DNA from 2 places in the Variovorax sp. J22R115 genome. Region 2 is predicted to be linked to the other one. Evidence: predicted binding sites of a transcription regulator. Region 2 holds the regulator's gene; the other holds the start of a gene.
The links. The regulator sigma-54, encoded in region 2, starts transcription at its own class of promoters, with help from an activator protein. The targets are predictions, from matches to a motif close to TGGCANGNAANCTGCTTT.
Positions count from the first base shown of each region.

Region 1 (3,239 bases), on a different contig from region 2:
CGCCAGCTCGGGGACGACGCCGCCATAGGCCTGGTGCATGGCGATCTGGCTGTGCAGCGCGTGCGCGGCCAGGCGCGGCAGACCGCTCTCCCCTGCCTCGACGAGGGCGACCCCGGTTTCGTCGCAAGACGATTCGATTCCCAGTACAAACATCCAGCGAGTGTAGGTTGCGCCCGATTTCGGGGCACGGATGTTGCTGGATAGGCTCATGCGCAAAGGTGTATGCATAGAGACTCGAAAACGACGATGAAATCTGGCTTGAGCTTTTTGGTTGCGGCTCTTCGATGCGAGATCGAGGGGTTGGAGCAGCTCGACCGAACCAGTCAACTGGTCGGAACGATCAGCCGGCTGGTGCATGCCTTGCAGCGCGAGCGGGGAATTTCGAACGTGCTCCTGGCGTCGCGAGGCCAGCGCTTCGGCGCTCAGCGTGACGAGCAGATCGCCGAGTGCCTGCGAATGGAAGAAGCGGCGCGCCTCGGTTTCGAGCAGTTGGAGATGGAAACTGCCCGCATCGGCAACGGTGCGCGGCTGTTCAGCCGCATTGCCTGGGTGCTGCCGGGGCTGGATGCGCTGCCGGAATTGCGTCGTCGCATCGGTGCGCTGGAGGTGGACTCGGCCGAATCGACCGCTGCCTTCGTCAAGCTGATCGCGGGCCTTCTCGCCGTCGTGTTCGAGGCGGCTGACGGCGCGACGGATCCGGAGGTCTCGCGCGCACTCGTGGCGCTCTTCAATTTCATGCAAGGCAAGGAGTTCGCGGGGCAGGAACGCGCCTGCGGTGCCGCCGCCTTTGCCTCGGGCCGCAACGACAGCAACCGGCAACAACAGTGGCTGCACCTCATCGATTCGCAGGAGCGGTGCTTTCAGGTCTTCACCGAGTTTTCGGCGCAGGAGCTCGTCGATATCTGGCGTGCGAGCCTGCCCACCACGCAGATGGCCGAACTGGAGCGGCTTCGCCGCATCGCCTGCGCGGCACCGGCGGGCGTGGTGCTCGATACCGACTTGAGCCAGACATGGTTCGATTGCTGCACGCGGCGAATCGACGCCATGCGGTCCATCGAGGAACGCCTTGCCGACGACCTCCACCGGATCTGCCAGCAGAAGACTGCGCAAGCCCGCGCGGAGTTGCAGACTCACCAGGCACTGCTGGCAAAGGTCAGCGGCCAGCCCGATGCGACGGCTGCCGCGTACTTCGACGGGCCGGCAACGCTGGACCCCGCACCGTACGGCCGACAGCTTGAACGATCGATTCTCGACATGGTCCAGGAGCAATCGCACCGGCTTCAGGCGATGAGCGACGAACTCGACACCGTGCGCGCGGCGCTCAACGAGCGCAAGCTGGTCGAGCGCGCCAAGGGTCTCCTGATGGCGCACCGCCGGATCAGCGAACAGGAGGCGCACAAGATGCTGCGCCAGACCGCCATGAACCAGAACCGAAGGCTGATCGATGTCGCCGAATCGGTGCTGGCCATGGCCGAGTACCTGCCCAAGGATGCGTCGTCTTGAGCGCGCCGCCAAGCCGGAATGGTGCGCTGCACAACAATCGCGCTTCGTTCGGCTTCGAAAGAAAATCTCTTCCCAGCCCAATGCAGGCGTCGATTTGAAGCTATGTTTTTCATAGCAATCGGCCGCTCGAAATCGCTGGCACGTAGCTTGCAATCAACCTGCCCATAGACCAACGAAGGTCTGTAGGCAGGCGGCATCCAACGGCGGGTGCAGCCCACTCAACCGGACAAAGGCGTCCCCACCCGCAAGGGCTCGTTTTCGAGCAGCCCTGCGCGGTGAGGACGCCTTTTTTGTTTTCTGCTTTGTCCTATTTCCACTTCGGAGTTCGCCCCATGACCGATTCGCTGCCATCCAAACTGAGTCGCCGACGTGTGCTGCAGGCCGCAGCGGCCGGAGTTGTCGGGCTCGACCCCGCCCTGCGCGCGGCCGTCTGGGCCCAGGGCTCGGACAAGCCGGAGAAGGAGGAAGTCAAGATCGGCTTCATTCCGCTCACCGACTGCGCCAGCGTCGTGATGGCCTCCGTGCTGGGCATCGACAAGAAGTACGGCGTGAAGATCGTGCCGAGCAAGGAAGCAAGCTGGGCCGGCGTGCGCGACAAGCTCGTCAACGGCGAACTCGACTTCGCCCATGTGCTCTACGGCCTGGTCTACGGCGTGCACCTCGGCATCGGCGGCCCGAAAAAGGACATGGCCGTGCTGATGACGCTCAACAACAACGGCCAGGCGATCACGTTGTCGAAGAAGCTCGCCGACAAGGGCGCGGTGGATGGCGCCTCGCTGGCCAAGGTGATGGCCGGCAACAAGGCCGAATACACCTTCGCGCAGACCTTCCCCACCGGCACCCACGCGATGTGGCTCTACTACTGGATGGCCGCCAACGGGATCGATCCGCTGAAGGACGCCAAGGTCATCACCGTGCCGCCGCCGCAGATGGTCGCGAACATGCGCGTCGGCAACATGGACGGCTACTGCGTGGGCGAACCCTGGGGCCAGCGCGCGATCATGGATGGCATCGGCATCACCGCCATCACGACGCAGGACATCTGGAAGGACCACCCGGAAAAGGTGCTCGGCACCACCGGTGACTTCGTCAAGAAGTACCCCAACACCGCGCGCGCCGTGACCGCCGCCATCCTCGAAGCCGGCAAATGGATCGACGCCGGCCTGCAGAACAAGAACAAGATGGCCGAGACCATAGCGGACAAGAGCTACGTCAACACCAGCGTGGATGCAATCAACCAGCGCATCCTCGGCCGCTACACCAACGGCCTCGGCAAGAACTGGGACGACCCCAACTTCATGAAGTTCTACAACGACGGCGCGGTCACTTTCCCGTACCTGTCGGACGGCATGTGGTTTCTCACGCAGCACAAGCGCTGGGGCCTGCTGAAGGAGCATCCGGACTACCTGCAAGTGGCGACACAGATCAACCAGATCGACATCTACAAGCAGGCCGCCGCGGCCACGAAGACTTCCGTTCCGAAGGAAGCGATGCGCACCAGCAAGCTGTTCGACGGCGTCGTCTGGGACGGCAAGAACCCGAAGCAGTACGCCGATTCGTTCAAGGTCCACGTCTGAGGAGCGCACCATGGTCAGTGCCGTCTTTCACTCCCCGCTCGACGCGACTCCGGTCATGCCGGCCGCTGCGAAGACCGTTGCCGCCGCCAGGCCCGTGGCTCCGGCCAGGCAGGTCGAATCCGAGCCGCGCCCGCCTCGTGATTTCAGCGCGCTGTGGCT
Region 1 covers NZ_JASZYM010000009.1:81,765-85,003, forward strand. The annotation lists gene tsaD (tRNA (adenosine(37)-N6)-threonylcarbamoyltransferase complex transferase subunit TsaD) at 1-153, opposite strand, end outside; gene QTI04_RS17070 (nitrate regulatory protein) at 247-1,503, shown strand; gene QTI04_RS17075 (CmpA/NrtA family ABC transporter substrate-binding protein) at 1,836-3,080, shown strand; gene ntrB (nitrate ABC transporter permease) at 3,091-3,239, shown strand, end outside.
Region 1: the regulator sigma-54 is predicted to act here: its motif matches at 1,640-1,657, upstream of QTI04_RS17075 (CmpA/NrtA family ABC transporter substrate-binding protein).

Region 2 (3,239 bases):
GGATTCGATGCGCTACGACGACCTCAAGCAGACCAGCGTCTTCACGGGCAACGTGGTCGTGAACAAGGGCACGATCATCATCCGCGGCGACAGGATCGACGTCCGGCAAGACCCCGAGGGCTACCAGTTCGGCGTGGTCACGGCGGCGCCCGGCAAGCTGGCCTACTACAAGCAGAAGCGCGACGCGGGGTCCGACGAGTGGATCGAGGGCGAGGGTGAAGTCATCGAATACGACAGCCGAGCCGACAACGTCAAGTTCATTCGCCGCGCGGTGATGCGCCGCTTGATCGGCGCTACGCCGAACGACGAGAGCAGCGGCCCGCTGATCGTGTACGACCAGAGCAACGACACGTTCACCGTCAACGGTTCGTCGGTGCCGCCGAACGCCGGCGTGGCGAGCCAGGGCGGCCGGGTCAAGGCGATCCTCACGCCCAAGCCTGCGCCGACCGCTCCCGCTGCGTCGGCTGCCAGCAGCAAGCCCGCTGCCCCGGCGTCAGGCACCGGCCTGCGCTCCACCACCACCCTCGGGGGAGAGCCCAAGAAGTGATCGAAACCGCTGGCATGAGTGAGGGCGCTGGCGCGCCAGGCAGCCGCCTCGAAGCGCGTGGGCTCCAGAAGAGCTACGGCAGCCGCAAGGTCGTCAAGGATGTGTCGCTGGGCGTGCAGAAGGGCGAAGTCGTCGGTCTCCTGGGCCCCAACGGTGCGGGCAAGACCACGTCCTTCTACATGATCGTCGGCCTGGTGCGGGCCGACGCCGGTGACATCACCATCGACGGCGAACCGATCGCGCACATGCCGATCCACCGCCGCGCGCGCATGGGCTTGAGCTACCTGCCGCAGGAGGCATCGATCTTCCGCAAGCTCACGGTCGAGGAGAACGTCCGCGCCGTGCTCGAACTGCAGCGCGAGCCCGATGCCGATGGACGGCCGGTGACGCTGTCGAAGCAGCGCATCGAGGAACGTCTCGCCGAACTGCTGGCCGACCTGCGCGTGGACCACCTGCGCGATTCGCCGGCGCTGTCGCTGTCCGGCGGAGAGCGACGGCGCGTCGAGATTGCCCGCGCCCTGGCCACGCAGCCGCGCTTCATCCTGCTGGACGAGCCCTTCGCGGGCATCGACCCCATCGCGGTGATCGAGATCCAGCGAATCATCAGCTTCCTGAAGGAACGCGGCATCGGTGTGCTGATCACGGACCACAACGTGCGTGAAACGCTGGGCATCTGCGATCACGCTTTCATCATCAGCGACGGGCACGTGCTGGCACAAGGCACGCCCGCGGAGATTGTCGACAACGCCGAGGTGCGCCGCGTGTACCTTGGCGAACATTTCCGCATGTGACCATGCCTAAGGCGAGGGTTTTCGGTTCTCCATGAAACAGGGTCTCTCGCTGCGCGTATCGCAGCATCTCGCGCTGACGCCTCAGCTCCAGCAGTCGATCCGGCTGCTGCAGCTTTCCACGCTCGAGCTGACCCAGGAAGTCGAGCAGATGCTCGACGACAACCCGTTCCTCGAACGCACGGCCGAAGAGGCCACGCGCGAGGAGTTCGGGCTGGAGACGGCCGATGCGCAGGTGCGCGACGACGATCGACTGGCCGAGGGCGACAGCGACTTCACGCCCGGCGCCTCGGCGTCCGTCTCCGAAGCCGCGGTCGCGACCACCAGCGACTCCGAAGTCGCCACCGCCGATACGGCCGATGGCGAGCCCGACTGGGAAGGCGACGGTTCCGTCGACCTCGCCCCCGACGACAGCGAATGGGGCGGCGACGCCCCCGCGCGCGCCAACAACCTGGGCGACGACGAGCGCACTGACGCGACCGAACTTGCGCGCAGCCAGGAATCGCTGCAGTCCTTCCTGCACCGTCAGGCGCTGGCCTTGCGCCTGAGCGAAACCGATCGCGCCGCGCTCCGCTTCCTGATCGAATCGCTCAACGACGACGGCTACCTCGAAGACTCGCTGCCCGCCCTCGCGTCCGGCCTGGCGGGCGACGACAACGACCAGTTCGATGACCTCGTGCATCACTTCCAGGTCGCGCTCGGATTGCTGCAAAGCCTGGAGCCGGCCGGCGTGGGCGCGCGCAGCCTCGGCGAATGCCTGACCATCCAGTTGCGAGCCCTGGCGCACGAGGATGAGACCGACGATGAAGCGCAGGTGCGCAAGACCGCCATCGCCATCTGCAAGCAGCCGATGGAACTGCTTGCCCGGCGCGACTTCAAGCGCCTGGCCACGCTCGCCCGCAGCAACGAGGAAGAAGTGCGCGCGGCGCTGCAGCTCATCGCGCGGCTCGAACCCAAGCCGGGTCGCCGCTTTGTCGATGTCGAGCGCAATGTGGTCGTGCCCGACGTGATCGTCACGCGTGTCGGCAACGGCACCCACACCAAGTTCCGCGTGATGCTCAACCCCGAAGTCATGCCGCGCCTGCGCGTGCACGACATCTACGCCGGTGCGCTCAAGCAGCACAAGGGCGAGGGCAGCCAGGCGCTCTCGCAGCGGCTGCAGGAGGCACGCTGGTTCATCAAGAACATCCAGCAGCGCTTCGACACCATCCTGCGCGTGTCCAACGCCATCGTCGAACGGCAGAAGAGCTTCTTCGTGCACGGCGAACTCGCCATGCGCCCGCTGGTGCTGCGCGAGATCGCTGACGAACTCGGACTGCACGAGTCGACCATCAGCCGCGTGACCACCGCCAAGTACATGGCGACGCCCTACGGCACCGTCGAACTCAAGTACTTCTTCGGCTCGGCGCTGGGCACCGAAACCGGCGGCAATGCGTCGAGCACGGCGGTGCGCGCGCTCATCAAGCAGTTCGTGAGTTCGGAAGACCTCAAGAAGCCGCTGTCCGACAGCCAGATCTCCGAGATGCTGAAGGAGCAGGGCATCGAGTGCGCGCGACGCACCGTCGCGAAGTACCGCGAAGCCTTGCGCATCGCCCCCGCCAATCTGCGCAAGGCCCTCTGAAGGGCGATTGCCGATGACAAGTCGCCCAGCCCTGTTCACGAATGGGTTGCGGCTGGGTTGGGTGTGGATCATGGCGCTGCTGCTCGCGACCGGCTGCGCGACCTTGCCGGACGAATTCGAACGCACGCCTTCCACCGCGATCGCCGCCTCGGCCGACACCGCGCTCGGCAGCATGGCCAAGGCCTCCCAGCCCGACCCGGACCTGAGCGGCTTCCGTCTCATGCCCGGCGGCGATTTCGCGCTCCACACGCGTCTTGAACTCGCACGCCGCGCCGAGCGAACG
Region 2 covers NZ_JASZYM010000010.1:106,300-109,538, reverse strand. The annotation lists gene lptA (lipopolysaccharide transport periplasmic protein LptA) at 1-547, shown strand, start outside; gene lptB (LPS export ABC transporter ATP-binding protein) at 562-1,338, shown strand; gene QTI04_RS18715 (RNA polymerase factor sigma-54) at 1,370-2,956, shown strand; gene QTI04_RS18710 (phospholipase D family protein) at 2,970-3,239, shown strand, end outside.